DNA from 3 places in the Buttiauxella sp. JUb87 genome. Region 2 is predicted to be linked to each of the others. Evidence: predicted binding sites of a transcription regulator. Region 2 holds the regulator's gene; each other region holds the start of a gene.
The links. Region 2 encodes LexA, which represses DNA repair genes until DNA is damaged. Its sites were predicted from a motif close to TNCTGTATGTACATACAGNA; they were not measured.
Positions count from the first base shown of each region.

Region 1 (5,227 bases), on a different contig from region 2:
TGATTTCCCCGGCAAACTGGCGAACACAGCCAAATAATTGCTCAGCTTCAATCCAGTCAGCTACGACGACCTCGGATTGACCAGCAAAATTGTCTTCAGCAGATTCAGCCGGGCGTAACGTGATACGCGAGCCTTCGATCAGATAATGTCCGCCGGTCAGTGTGATATCCGGAGACCAGCATTCGCGCGCTGCGTTAGCAATAAGATTAAGGTATTCGGCTTCTTCAGCGGCTTTTACCAGCATCAGATCGGCCGAGGCTACCGGTTGGCTGAGCTGCATCAGTCCATAAGTCAGACGAGGTTGCACAGCGGAGAAAGGGGCAGTTTCGGAATCATAAGGCTGTGCGAAAATTTCCTGATAACTTTCGGTATCAGGTACAAGAGCACGCCATTCAAGTCGATTAGTCGTCAAAGTCGCTATTTATTAATTAGATGTCAAAGGCGCGATTATACAAGAATAGGCGAAGCAGCACACGGTTTATGCGGAGCGGCAAGTTTACTTAGCTCACAGCTTTCATTTTTCAGGTAAGCGAAAATAAAAAAAACTGTTATTCTGAAATGAGTTACACGGTCACACTGAGACAACAATGAAATATCAACAGTTGGAAAATCTCGAGAGCGGCTGGAAGTGGAAGTATCTGGTTAAAAAACACCGTGAAGGCGAGCTTATCACGCGTTATATCGAGGCGAGTGCTGCGAAAGAAGCCGTTGATGAACTGCTACGCTTAGAAAATGAGCCTGTGCACGTGTTGAGCTGGATAGAGCAGCATATGAATCCAGAACTCCGCAACCGCATGAAACAAACTATCCGCGCACGTCGTAAACGGCACTTTAATGCCGAACATCAACATACGCGTAAAAAGTCCATCGACCTTGAGTATCTGGTCTGGCAGCGGTTAGCAGGGCTTGCTCATCGGCGAGGGTGCACTCTCTCAGAAACTATTGTGCAATTGATTGAAGATGCTGAGCGTAAAGAACAATACGCCAATCAGATGTCTTCTTTGAAACAAGATCTTCAGGCAATGCTCGGCAAATAATAGAGCGCAGTTGAGTTGATGCAGTGATTCATTTTGCTTTTCTGTTCCAGAACATTAAAAACAAAAAACCCCGCCGAAGCGGGGTTTTTTTATAACGGTAACTTATGCCGCAGGCTGAGTTACAACGTCTTTGATACCTTTAACTTCGATCTCTACGCGACGATCTGGAGCCAGGCAATCAATCAGTTTAGCTTTAGGAGCTACGTTATCACAGGTGCTGCCAGTAACTGGGTTAGATTCGCCCATACCGCGTGGGGAGATCTTGTTAGCTGGGATACCTTTAGAGATCAGGTAATCAACAACAGACTGTGCACGTTTGTCAGACAGTTTCTGGTTGTACTGGTCTGAACCGATACGGTCGGTGAAGCCCAGAACTACAACAGAACCATCTTTCGGGTCGAGGTTGCTCAACTGAGTATACAGTTGATCCAGTGCCTGCTGACCTTCTGGTTTCAGAGTTGCTTTGTTGAAGTTGAACAGAACATCAGACTTCAGAGTGAAGTGCTTAGTCTGTACTTCTGGAGCTGGAGCTGGAGCCGGAGCTACAACTGGAGCTGCATCATACTGGCCGAAACGGTAAGAAACACCCAGGCTCAGCATGCCGTTGTCTGGACGAGTACCAACGGTTTGCGCATCACCGATGTTGCTAACCCACTGGTAATCCAGGCGAGTTGCGATATCACGGGTGATTGCGTACTCAAGACCAACTGCTGCCAGCGGGGAAACGCCAGTGTCGTGTTCGCTGCGGGTAACGCCAGTAGAAGCGTAGTTACCTTTAGCGTCTGCACGCCATACCATACCACCCAGACGAGTGTAGATATCCAGATCGTCGTTGATTGGGTAGCTCAGTTTAGCAGCCAGTTGAACGCCTTGCGCTTTGAAAGCACCGTTATCAACGCTGCCCTTGTAAGGCATACGACCTAACCAGTCGTAACCCATTTCGAAACCAACGTACGGGTTAACCTGGTAACCACCGAATGCACCAGCACCCAGTTGGCTGCTGTGAGTTGGGCCATTGTTGTTCTGGAAACCGTTTCCGTAGAAACCGGTGTCGTGGAACTGGGACCAACCCAACTTACCACCTGCATACCAGGTGTTATCTTTCGGTGCGGCCTGCGCTACGGTAGCGAAGCCAGCCAGTGCCACTGCAATCGCGATAGCTGTCTTTTTCATTTTTTGCGCCTCATTATCATCCAAAAAGGCCATGAGCTTTAAAATCGCTCTAAAGCCCAGGGTTAAATCCTTCGCCCGAGTTTATGCTCACTTGTTACTCTACCGATCAATCGGTGTTATGGAAGAGCAACCCTGGCGAGCTAAAGTCTACAACGTAGTTGAAAACTTACAAGTGTGAAGTCCCTCAGGCATATGAAAAAAAACGATTTGAGTACACACTTTTTAACAACTTTGCGCGAAAAATAGGCTTCTTAAAACTGGCGGAATGCCGCCTGGAGCGGCTTGCAGCGGGGATTCTTCATAATTCACAATGAATTGTCAGCAGAGAAGAAAAAGTTCCAGGATTTCTCTTAAATTTACTTAATGATACAAACTAGAATGAATTTTTAGACCACTTCGTGGTCGACATCCTGTTTTTGAGGTACGAGTTGGACGCATAATAAAGCCAATTGCATTACCCATTTCAGCTGCTGATGATAGCTGAAAATGCTCTTCGTCGGTCAATTCTTCCGGTAACCAACCAATAACAACACTGTAATTTCCTGTCTGCAATGCTTTTACCATAGCATCTACGGTAAAAAGTGGATCTAACTGGCTTACCTGCATCACTTTTGTCAGCGGAAGACCAGCTGACTGCACCCACTGACGACTCAATTTCTGTTGTGGCGTTAACCACAACTGCCAGCGAGATTGCTGACCAAGCTGTTGCAGCAAGGGCAGCAACACTAACTGTGTAATCCAGGGCTGATCCTCGCTGTAGATCACTTCACTGATCAACCCTTTAATGTTGTTACCTGCTGATGACTGAGCCAATGAAGACGCAGAACCTGGAACAGTGGCAACGTGAGTTAGAACGTTATGTGATTGCATAGTTAATCCCGCCTGATGGGTTACTGTATGAATATACAGTAATGCCAGTTCGGACAAAGATCAATCTAAATTTCGGAAAGCATATCGCAATTTCGACATGTAAATCTGCGGAAAGTAAGAATGTGATTGCCGTCGCTCATCATGTTACCTATTTTCATATTACTGGATGCAGTTACACATTGTGATGATATGTTATGGATTGATATTTAAGGATATATTCATGAAGAGCCGGTCTTATGCAAGGATTCATCAATCAAAAGAATATCTAGCGCCATTAGGTGATATAAATTATCGCTCGCTATTTGGTGGCTATAGTTTGACCGTCGAAAATGTGGTGTTTGCCATGGTTTCTGAGGGAGAATTGTATCTACGTGCCTGCGAACAATCGGAAGTTTACTTTGTTGCAAGAGCGTCAGAGTCTCTGGTTTATAACAAACGTGGACGAGCCATTGCGCTCAATTATTATCATGTCGATGAAGGACTGTGGCGTGATCGGCAAAAGCTGTTGCAGCTTTCAACCGATGCATTGTTTAGCGCTCGCCGTGAGAAATCTCGCCTGAAGGCGCAACAACGTCTCAAAGATTTACCTAATTTAACTCACAGCCTGGAGATGATGTTGTGGGAAGTCGGGATTGCTGACGTGCGCACCCTTCATGCTTATGGTGCAAAACGGTCGTGGATAAAACTGAGACATTTGAAGAAAGGGCTAGGGGTACAAGTCTTGTTGGCTTTAGCGGGGGCTATTTGTGGTGTTCATGAAGCCGCACTCCCGGCGGCAACGCGCCGGGAGTTGGTCGAGTGGGGGCATCTTTACGCGCAACGACACACCCGTTAAGTATGTTGCTGCGACACAAGTTGTTGGAGACGTGATATTTCTGGTAACAGCGCAACCAGCAGGCCAATTTGTTGAAGCACTAACGGCTCTTTGCTATCCGACTGTGGCTCAAGCGAGGTTATACGCTCAGTAAGCCCATGCAGCGCCTTGTGCACCCGTGCTTCATCGGCAGGCAAATGATGAAGGGCATCATCGACATAACACACCGCATCATCAAGCAGCAGTAAAATATCTTCGTTGGTCAGTTGTTCGCGGTGCGCACCTAACGCTGAAATATAGCTGTTAAATGTGTGATTTAGGCATAGCAAACGAAATGCAGTCTCTTGCATCTCTCGCGAAACGCGCGGCTCAGATGACATGTTGGACACCACAGATGCCAGTTCTGCATCTTTGTTATGTGCATCCCGGCGCGCGATTCGATATTCAACACGATTATCCCGGCCTTGATGGTATTGCTCAAGAATCGCATCCAGATAGCGGCAGTTCGCATTAAATGCGCGCTCAACAACCAATGGTAGTCGACGGAAACGCCAGTCCGGCCAGATGAAACTCACCGCAGCCCAGGCGATAGCACATCCCAGCAGCGTATCGAAGATACGAGGCATAGCGACTTCAAACCCTTCACCCAGCAAGTTGAAACACAACAACACCAGTAACGTGATAAACATGGTGGCATGTGCATATTGCACATTGCGAAAGGCAAAAAAGAGCACGCCAGTAATCACGATTAAGACAAGCTGGCCTTCAATTGACGGTACAAAGTACAACACTGGTAGCCCTATCGCCACACCCACTAAAGTGCCGATGATACGCAATGCTAAACGTCGACGAGTGGCATTGTAGTTAGGCTGGCAGACAAACAGGCTGGTCAGCAAGATCCAATACCCATGTTTTAGCCCGGTAAACTGTATGAATGCGTAGCCGACGCAAAGCACTACCGACATACGAACCGCATGACGAAATAACGCTGACTCCGGTGTTAAGTTGCGTTTCAGACGCTGCCAGACATCGCCAAAGCCGGTAATGCGATCATCCGCAAGGCGGTTTTCGATATCACTGTGTGGTGCGGCAAGAGCTTGCTCGGATTCAATTGTCGCTAATTGCGCATCGATGGCACGCAAATTACTCACCAGGAAGCCAAGCGCTTTTAATTCACCAGCCAGATATTGGTCGGCATTCAGTCTTTCAATCGCCGCATCAAGATGCGTAAACGCACGTTCAAAACGTGGGTCGTGCTGGTATTTCTCGCGTAATAAAATTGAGCGCGAAAGTTGCAAGCAAGCCTGGGACTGCATAGTTAGCAGTCGTTGAA
Region 1 is NZ_SNVY01000003.1:711,384-716,610, forward strand. Features, by position in the region: gene EC843_RS15270 (Lon protease family protein) at 1-412, opposite strand, end outside; gene matP (macrodomain Ter protein MatP) at 588-1,037, shown strand; gene ompA (porin OmpA) at 1,140-2,210, opposite strand; gene sulA (SOS-induced cell division inhibitor SulA) at 2,571-3,080, opposite strand; gene EC843_RS15290 (TfoX/Sxy family DNA transformation protein) at 3,301-3,915, shown strand; gene yccS (YccS family putative transporter) at 3,912-5,227, opposite strand, start outside.
Region 1: sulA (SOS-induced cell division inhibitor SulA) is a predicted target of LexA. The motif match lies at 3,102-3,121, and genes of this name have one in related genera.

Region 2 (5,227 bases):
CACCGGCATTGTTAATACGCACCATCAGTTCAGCGGCAATTTCATTGACCGTTGGCGTCAACCATGCCGGGCGGATGGCCTCAATCGGGTCGATTGAATCGCGCCACTCTGGAACACGCTGGTTCAGGAACGTCATCAGCGGCATCGGTTCGCCAAAGTTAACATAGCCCTGGCCGAGGTTACGCAGCTTACTCAGCCCGCGCACCATCTGCATGAAACTCTCTTTCTCTTTGGTCGCGCCACGCAGCTCTTTCGCGTAAGTCCCCACTTCCATTACATGCTCATAACCAATGTAAATTGGCACCAGGGTAATAGGGCGAGTACCGCCGCGCAGCATGGCCTGGATGGTCATCGACAGCGTGCCGGTTTTCGGGTCGAGCAAACGCCCGGTACGAGAACGGCCACCTTCCACAAAGTATTCAACGGAATAGCCACGGCTAAACAGCTCGCCCAGATATTCACGGAACACGGTGGAGTAGAGTTTGCTGCCTTTAAAGGTACGGCGGATAAAGAACGCACCGAGGCGGCGGAAAATCGGGCCGGCTGGCCAGAAATTCAGGTTGATACCCGCTGCGATGTGCGGAGGAACCAGCCCCTGGTGATAAAGCACGTAGGACAACAGCATGTAGTCCATGTGGCTGCGATGGCAGGGCACATAGACAATCTCGTGGCCGTCATGAGCCAGTTGGCGCACGCGTTCAGCGTTATGAACGTTGATGCCCTGGTACAAACGGTTCCACGTCAGACCTAACACGCGGTCAGTCAAACGCACGGCTTCATACGAGAAGTTAGCGGCAATCTCTTCCATCAAAGCAACAGCATTCTGCTGGGCTTTTTCATGGGAGATTTTCTTGCTGCGCGCTTCATCTTCTACTGCACGAGCGATAGCTTTTGAGGCCAGTAGCTTATTGAACAGATCCTGGCGTACCGGCAGACGCGGGCCGACAGTCGCTAAACGCTGGCGAGCAAAGTGCATACGCGCTACGCGAGCCAGTTTTTGGGCGATTTTTTTGTCTGTACCGTGGTCGGTTGCCATCTGGCGCAGCGAAACCGGAGCGGAGAAACGCACAAAGCTGTCGCGCCCAAGCCAGGAAACAGCGAAAAATTTCTGGACGCCGTTCAGCATCTTTAATGGCGGATTCACTTCGCCTTTTTCGCGCCCAGGGGAGCGGCCAAACATCACCGATACTGGCACCATCTGCACATCCAGATTTGGATTGCTGCGGTGTAAGTCGAGGTAATCGTGGAACAGTTTGATCGACTCTTCTTTTGGCGTGTAATAAGTGAAAACACGCGGGCCGCCATGGATAAAGACATAGCGCGGCAATACCGCACCGTCGATTTCTAACGGCTCGAGAGGGTCGGGCAAGTTATGCGCGAGACATTGTGCGCGCAGCGTTAATAAGTCCGCCTTGGAGTTATACGGCAGGACATACATAATCGGGCGTGTGGGATCTAAGCCCAGTTCGGCTTGTGGATCTGCCGGAATGGACTTGCTCTTTACCAGAACGCCTAATGGTAAATTAAGTAATTTGTAGTAGATTCTTGGCCAGCCTGACATAAACGATGTAAAGCCTCAGGTTAATGATGCAAATTCGCCGCAAGAATATCAGAATCTGGCTCAGATTTCTGTGGCGTTGCAATATAGATAAGCATTGACCCAAATAATTTGAAAAGGTTTCCCAAAATGGCGAGCAGTACCACTGGACTTACCCGTATCATCAAAGCCGCAGGCTACTCATGGAAAGGGCTCAAAGCAGCCTGGATTAACGAAGCGGCTTTCCGCCAGGAAGGGGTTAGCGCGCTCATCGCCATCGCCATCGCCTGCTGGTTAGATGTTGACCCTATCACCCGTATTTTACTGATTGGTTCTGTTGTGCTGGTCATGATTGTCGAAATTCTCAATAGCGCTATCGAGGCGCTTGTTGACCGTGTTGGTACCGATTACCACGAGCTTTCAGGACGGGCCAAGGACATGGGGTCTGCTGCCGTATTAATCGCCATTATCCTCGCAGTTATTACCTGGGTCACACTGCTTTGGCCGCATTTGCGATGATCTTTCCAGAATAGTTAAGTCCCTGGTTTTTTGCTCAATTTGTGGTTCCAAAATCGCCTTTGACTGTATATACTCACAGCATAACTGTATAAACACCCAGGGGGCGGAATGAAAGCGTTAACTACCAGGCAGCAAGAGGTGTTTGATCTTATTCGGGATCATATCAGCCAGACCGGCATGCCACCGACTCGTGCCGAGATTGCTCAACGTCTGGGGTTCCGTTCTCCGAACGCCGCTGAAGAGCACCTGAAAGCACTTGCCCGTAAAGGCGTCATTGAGATTATCTCTGGTGCGTCGCGCGGTATCCGCTTGCTGGTGGAAGAAGTTACCGGTATTCCGCTGGTTGGGCGTGTTGCTGCGGGGGAACCACTCCTTGCACAACAGCACATCGAAGGCCATTACCAGGTTGACCCATCACTGTTTAAACCAAATGCCGATTTCCTGTTGCGCGTTAGCGGGATGTCTATGAAAGACATCGGTATTATGGACGGCGACCTGCTTGCAGTTCATAAAACTCAGGATGTGCGTAACGGCCAGGTTGTGGTGGCGCGTATTGACGACGAAGTGACTGTTAAGCGCTTAAAGCAGCAGGGTAATACCGTTCATCTTCTGCCTGAAAATAGCGAATTTGAACCTATTGTGGTTGACCTGCGCGAACATAACTTCTCTATTGAAGGGTTGGCGGTTGGGGTAATTCGCAACGGCGACTGGCTGTAAACTTCTCCAGATGATGCGCTTTAATGCGCATCATCGTCTTAATTCTCTTATCTCTTCCTGGATTGGCCATGCGATTTTTCTCGACGGCTGACAGAGCTCTCTGGCGCCTCGCCTTACCCATGATTTTTTCCAACATCACCGTGCCTTTACTGGGCCTTGTTGATACCGCGGTAATTGGTCATTTGGATAGCCCTGTTTATCTTGGCGGTGTCGCTATTGGTGCGACGGCAACCAGCTTCTTATTTATGCTGTTGCTGTTTTTGCGCATGAGCACCACCGGTTTAACTGCCCAGGCATTTGGTGCCAATAATCCCTCTGCTTTAGCGCGTGCACTGGTTCAGCCCTTGCTATTGGCGTTAGGAGCAGGGGTGGCGATCGTCTTACTGCGTGAACCGCTGATATCCCTGGCCTTGCATATCGTCGGCGGCAATGAAGATGTTTTGTTGCAGGCCCGGCGATTCCTTGAAATACGTTGGCTTAGTGCGCCAGCCTCGCTTGCCAACCTGGTCTTGTTGGGCTGGTTGTTAGGCGTTCAGTATGCGCGTGCGCCAGTTATCTTGCTGGTTGTCGGAAACGTACTGAATATCGTGCTGGATGTGTGGCTGGTTATGGGGCTACACATGGATGTTCAGGGCGCGGCACTCGCCACCGTCACCGCAGAATATGCGACGTTTATCATTGGTTTGCTGATGGTGAAAAAGGTCATGGGTTTGCGCGGAATCAGCTTTGAGATGCTCAAAGAGTCCTGGCGCGGGAATGTGCGGCGTCTGCTGGCACTCAATCGCGACATCATGCTGCGCTCGCTGTTGCTACAGGTCTGTTTCGCCTCAGTCACTATCTTTGGTGCGCGGTTAGGTAGCGAAATCGTCGCGGTTAACGCCGTGTTGATGACGCTATTAACCTTCACCGCCTATGCGCTCGATGGGTTCGCCTATGCCGTTGAAGCCCATTCCGGGCAGGCGTTTGGCGCTAAAAACCGTGGTCAATTGCTCGAAGTATGGGGCGCTGCATGTCGCCAGGCGGGCTTAGTCGCTCTTATGTTCGCCGCTGTGTATGCGCTGTTTGGTGAGCACATTGTTTCGCTTCTTACCTCTATCCCGGAATTGCAGCTACAGGCAGACCGCTACTTGCACTGGCAGATTGTTTTGCCCGTTGTTGGTGTCTGGTGTTATTTGCTGGACGGCATGTTTATTGGCGCAACGCGAGGTACGGAAATGCGCAACAGCATGGCGGTTGCGGCATTGGGATTTGGGCTGACGTTGCTCACCGTGCCTTATCTGGGAAATCATGGTCTGTGGTTATCCGTGGCTGTGTTCCTGGCTTTGCGCGGACTGTCTTTGGGATGGATTTGGCGTCGCCATTGGCGGGATAACAGCTGGTTTCCGGCTGGAACTCCTGATTAGTTACAGCTCATAGTTAGTTACAACTCATAGTTAGTTACAACTCATAGTTAGTTACAACTTCTGACGCGCTTTTAATCGCACTCCAGTATGCTGATTTGCCACCTGATTTTGGGGCAAGTCAGCATCATTTCTGTTACTTCTGTGGTTCAATGTTCTTAGTTTTCCCCTCACTGCCATATCCTTGACTACAATTATTTCCACGTCCAGCAGATAGTGAGTGTCAGCCAAACGGCAGCACCTGGGCGTTGTTAACTATTAGCAGTTCTTAACCGAACGATGAGGATATTATTATGAATAAAGACGAAATCGGCGGTAACTGGAAACAGTTCAAAGGCACAGTAAAAGAGAAATGGGGCAAACTGACAGACGATGACATGACCGTCATCGAAGGGAAACGCGATCAGCTTGTCGGTAAAATTCAGGAACGCTATGGATATGCGAAAGATCAGGCAGAGAACGAAGTCGTTGATTGGGAAAAACGTAACGATTACCGCTGGTAATCTCATCCCTCAGATGTGTTAACTCTCATAGGCTAACCTGCCCTGGTACATGGATGTACCGATCCCCTCCATACTTCAAGCTACATCTTTTGGCTGCATTCACTTACCGCTTCAATGCAACTCGAATTATTTCGGGTTCAGGCTAGCGTGACTTCTTCTTACTCTGAATGGTGTGGTCATGCCCGCATTCTTCCGGGTGGCTACAGGCTTCAACTTCCGCACACGCGCTGCATAAACCATGCGCCTCAATGACATTGTGGTGTAGAGCAAATCCTGACTGGGCAGCCAGTTGATTCATAATATCTTCCACACCTTCCGCGCTATGCTCCTTCACCGCGCCACACCTGTCGCAAATCAACATCGCTGATGAGTGAGTCGGCTGATCAATCAGATGGCACAAAACATAGCTGTTGGTTGACTCGACGCGATGGACAAAGCCTTGTTCGAGAAGAAAATCGAGCGCACGATACACCGTCGGGGGTTTAGCTTGCGGTTCACTGGCGCGAAGTAAATCCAGCAAATCATAAGCGCTGATTGCACCCGCTTGCTGC
Region 2 is NZ_SNVY01000010.1:85,718-90,944, reverse strand. Features, by position in the region: gene plsB (glycerol-3-phosphate 1-O-acyltransferase PlsB) at 1-1,561, opposite strand, end outside; gene EC843_RS21635 (diacylglycerol kinase) at 1,688-2,056, shown strand; gene lexA (transcriptional repressor LexA) at 2,165-2,773, shown strand; gene dinF (MATE family efflux transporter DinF) at 2,842-4,176, shown strand; gene EC843_RS21620 (CsbD family protein) at 4,467-4,676, shown strand; gene zur (zinc uptake transcriptional repressor Zur) at 4,819-5,227, opposite strand, start outside.

Region 3 (5,227 bases), on a different contig from region 2:
GGTAAATTCTGCGGATCGGTTTGCAGCACAATACGCATGGCTGCGCGGTCGGCATCGCTGAAAAAGCCGTTATACAGCTGCGCATCAACATTATCTGAAGGCACAAAAGGCTCAGCTTCAGCAAAAATCGCCACCGCTTTCTCGCGTACGGAAGGGTGCTCTCGCAATAGCTTCAGGTTATCCAGGCAACGTTGACGATCGATTCCTAAACGTTCTGCATCTTCCGGGCGCAACGTATTCGCCACCGCTAAGACCGGGCATTTATTCAAATGAACCAGCTTGATTGGCACGGCCGCAGTATCACCAAGTGCGGCTTTCGGCGTATACAACCGCTCGCGCAACGCATCCGCATCCAGCTCCAGAAGTGGAGAAATATCACCCGCCAAATCGACCATAATCACCGCGTTTTTGTTATCCGGGTGCCAGGCGAGTGGGGCAATCCAACTGGTGTTACCGCGCCACGCGCCAAACATTCCCGAGACATGTACCAGCGGTTTCATCTGCGGAACATCAATCAGCGTGGTGAGTTTGTGTTTGGAACGGTGGCTGTAGAGATACTCAAACAGGCGCGGCTGGCGGGTTTTCACTAGTTGTGCCATCGCGATAGTGGCGTACACATCAGACATCGCATCGTGTGCATTCGCATGCTCAATGCCGTTGGCTTTGGTCAAATGTTCAAGGCGGAAGCTCGGCAAACCGTCTTCGTTTTCCGGCCAGACAATTCCTTCCGGGCGCAATGCGTAACAGGCGCGCATCACATCGAGCAAATCCCAGCGCGAATTATCGTTTTGCCAGCTCCAGCCATACGGATCATAAAAGTTACGGTAAAAGATATTGCGCGTCACTTCATCATCAAAGCGCACATTGTTGTAACCCACGACGCAGGTTTTTGGATGGGTAAAAATGGTGTGGATGCGTTTTGCAAAATCCGCTTCGTTGACGCCACGCGCCAGCGCTTGTTGCGGAGTAATGCCGGTAATCATCACGGCTTCTGGCTGTGGCAGATAGTCATCCGCCGGTTTGCAGTAAAAAACTTCCGGTTCGCCAATCACGTTAAATTCAGCATCGGTACGAATAGCCGCGAATTGCGCCGGGCGGTCGAGCGATGGACTTTTACCGAAGGTTTCATAATCATGAAAAAGGAAGGTCGGTTGTTGCGTTGTCTTATCCACGGTTTACTCCCGCCCTTGAGTGTTGTTTAACGTACTGTTATTAAACTGAAATCCCACTAAAACCCTCTCCATGTGCCAATCATTGTTATCAGGTACTGCAACCGCCAATGGTAAACCATTAACCGCCCTGCAAGAAGTCTTCGCGATGACGGAATAGTATATTCCTCAACTGTATGCGAGCGCTCTCATTCATATATTTTTGCAATTTAATTGCGAAAAAAGTCGCAAACTGCAGTAAAAGTGGCGGCTGAATTTTTTGTTACTGAGGGTATATCGTTGAAGATCCGTCTGTTTGTTGTCTGTTCCTTGCTGTCACTTTCTGCTCACTCCGCTTTTGCCGACGATACCTTTGTTAATGCGCCACCCCCTCCACAAATTCAGGCGGGCTCTTGGGTATTGATGGATTACACCACCGGGCAAATTCTGGCAGCGGAAAATGAGCATGTGCGACGCAACCCGGCGAGTCTGACCAAGCTGATGACCGGATACGTGGTCGATCGTGCCATCGACAGTGGCCGCATCACGGCAAACGACATGGTCACTGTCGGCAAAGATGCCTGGGCAAAAGGTAATCCGGTATTTGATGGCTCGTCGCTAATGTTCCTGAAAGCGGGTGACCGACTGACAGTCCATGACCTCAGCCGCGGGTTAATTATTGATTCAGGGAATGATGCTTGTGTTGCTCTGGCAGATTACGTCGCCGGTGGGCAGCCACAATTTGTAGCGATGATGAACAAATACGTGCAGCAGCTCCGCCTGCGCGATACCCACTTCGAAACGGTTCATGGTCTGGATGCACCTGGCCAGCACAGCACAGCCTATGATCTTGCGGTACTTTCGCGTGCAATAATCCACGGTGAACCCGAGTTTTATCACATGTATAGTGAGCGCAGCCTCACCTGGAATGGCATCACGCAACAGAACCGTAATGGTTTGTTGTGGGACAAAGGGCTGAATGTGGACGGCCTGAAGACCGGCCATACTGCGAGCGCTGGCTTTAATCTTATTGCGTCAAGCGTGGTCGGTGAGCGCCGTTTAATTGCGGTGGTCATGGGCGCTGAAAGCCCGAAAGGGCGCGAAGATCAGGCGCGGAAATTACTGCACTGGGGCCAGGATAATTTCGATACCGTACAGGTTCTGCATAAAGGCAAAAAAATTGGTACTGAGGCTATCTGGTACGGTGATAAAAAACAGATCGAAGTTGGTACAAATCAGGATGTTTTTTTGGCGCTGCCAAAATCTGAAGTCCCTAACATCAAAGCTAAATATGTCCTCGACAAGCAAGAGATCGAAGCGCCGATTGCTGCCAACCAACATGTGGGTGAAATCGAGCTTTTTGATCGCGACAAGCTGATTGCCCACTGGCCGTTGGTGACGCTAACGGGCGTCAAAAAGGGCAGCACATGGTCGCGGTTTAGCGACTATCTGAGCCACAAATTGTAATTCCTTAATCAGTGTTAAAAGGGTCGACAGTCATGTCGGCCCTTTTTTTCATCTGAACGGCTGGTCTGTACTACGATCTACAGGCGGATCTACAGGCGAAAGTTTTTCAAAAAGCGATCCTGCTCGCAAAGCAACCACATCACCCTGACAATGGATTGTTTCCCTGCACAAGAGTGGTGTATAAACATACAGTATTTTTAAATCTGTCAGGAGGTCATATGGAATTTAACGTACAACAAGTGAATGAACGTAAAGTCGCTGGTTTTCATATGGTTGGGCCGTGGGAACAAACGGTCCATCAGGGCTTTGAGCAACTTGCCCTGTGGGTCAAAACTCACCAGATAGCCGGGGAAGAATGGCTGGCGGTTTATTACGACAATCCCGATGTCGTACCCGCAGAAAAACTGCGCTGCGACACCGTGGTCTCGGTGGCTGAAAACTTTACCGTGCCGGATAACAGTGAAGGCGTGATTGTGACGAGCATCCAGGGCGGCCAGTATGCGGTGGCACGCGCCCGCGTGGATGACAACGACTTTGCCAAGCCGTGGAATCTGTTTTTTGACAGCGTCCTTGCTAATAATAGCTACCAGATAACCGGAAAACCCTGCTTCGAACACTATCTTAACGATGGTTCAGAAAGTGGAGTATGGGAAATAGACATGTATATTCCGGTGGCAGATCAAGTCTGATGCTAAAGGGGGCTTATGCCCCCTAACTTTGTGATGTTCATTCCATAAAAACAGGTACAATCCCGTTTTTTATTTTCTGGGGAACTGAGTGTGCGTCCTGACAAATCACTAAGCCCATTTGAGATCCGCATATACCGCAATTACCGTATCGTGCATGGGATCCGCATCGCACTGGCTTTTATTCTCACCTTTCTTATTGTTCATCTTCTGAAAGTGCCCGAAGGGACATGGCCGTTGATCACGCTTGTGGTGGTCATGGGGCCGATCTCTTTTTGGGGCAACGTCGTGCCACGCGCCTTTGAGCGAATTGGTGGGACGATATGCGGTGCAGTCATGGGACTTGTGGCGCTAAAACTTGAGCTGTTCTCGCTACCGCTGATGTTGGTGTGGTGTGCCATTGCCATGTTCATCTGCGGCTATCTGGCGTTGGGGAAACGCCCGTATCAAGCTCTGCTGATTGGTATCACTCTTGCGGTGGTGGTTGGCGCACCGGCAGGAGACATGGAAATTGCCCTTTGGCGCAGCGGCGATGTTATCTTCGGCTCGTTGCTGGCGATGTTATTTACCAGCATTTATCCGCAGCGCGCCTTTATCCACTGGCGCATACAAATGGCGAACTTCGTCACCGCCTTTGGCCGGGTTTACAACGCGGGCTTCTCACCTAATTTATTAGAGCGCCCCAGGCTTGAAAAACATTTACACAAAGTGTTGAGTGATGTCGTAAGAATGCGTGCACTCATCGGGCCAAGCAGCAAAGAAACGCACATTCAAAAGTCTATCTTCGAGGCGATACAAACCGTCAGCCGCAATCTGGTGTGCACTCTTGAGTTGCAGGTCAACGCTTACTGGGCATCAAGGGAAAGCCACTTCCTGATGATCAACGCACACACGCTGCGCGAAACGCAACAAATGACCCAGGGCACGCTTGCCGCTATCGCACTGGCCTTGCACGATGGCAACCCGTCGACGATTTCAGCGAACAATGAAAAGCTGACTGAAATCGTCAGCGAGTTGCGCGAGCTCATACAAAATGGCCAAAATGGGAAACTTCAGGAAACGCCTATTCATGGTTACGTCTGGCTGAGTCTGGAACTTGCTCGTCAACTAGAATTGCTGTCGCAGTTGATCTGTCGCGCGTTACGCAAATAATTGCTCAGCCTGGTGTGAATTGCTGGTTTCGATTCAGCAGCAATTGAGGTTAAGATAGCGAAACAATGAATTATCAGCGGCTGCCGCTACCATTAAGGTTATCTTATGGCGGCTGTCTTAACGAATCCGAGTATGAAATTAGCAGGGGTATAAAAATGGAACCAATCAAACCATCTTTCCAGGACGTGCTTGAGTTCGTGCGTCTGTTCCGTCGCAAAAACAAACTGCAGCGTGAAATCCAGGACGTACAGAAAAAGATCCGCGATAACTCAAAACGTGTTCTGCTGCTTGATAACCTGAGCGACTACATCAAACCGGGTATGAGCATTGAAGCTATTCAAGGCATCATCGCCAGCATGAAAACCGACTATGAAGACCGTGTTGATGACTACATCATCAAAAACGCTGAACTGTCTAAAGAGCGTCGTGAAATTTCCAAAAAACTGAAAGTAATGGGCGAAATCAAGGCCGATTAATTAGCTGTCGTAGGGTGGATAAGCGAAAGCGTCATCCACCGTTTGCGCCAGTGTTGTCGGATGGCGCTTCGCTTAGCTGACCTACGCAGAGTTTTTCCAACAGTGTTACCAACCGCCGCCAGGCGGTTTTTTTTATCCCCAGTCTCTGGGGGGCAGATACGCGTCAGCGACATTTACCGTAAAGATTAAAAAATCAGTAAAAATTGTCATAGCGCAACTCTCGAAATCTATTAGCTTTTACACTGTGTCTGCTTTTAAATATTTAAGAGTGTGATGCTTTGAAGGTCATGCTCGCAAT
Region 3 is NZ_SNVY01000001.1:1,169,494-1,174,720, reverse strand. Features, by position in the region: gene sbcB (exodeoxyribonuclease I) at 1-1,172, opposite strand, end outside; gene dacD (serine-type D-Ala-D-Ala carboxypeptidase DacD) at 1,449-2,615, shown strand; gene sbmC (DNA gyrase inhibitor SbmC) at 2,834-3,304, shown strand; gene EC843_RS05605 (FUSC family protein) at 3,395-4,453, shown strand; gene EC843_RS05600 (DUF496 family protein) at 4,609-4,929, shown strand.
Region 3: sbmC (DNA gyrase inhibitor SbmC) is a predicted target of LexA. The motif match lies at 2,790-2,809, and genes of this name have one in related genera.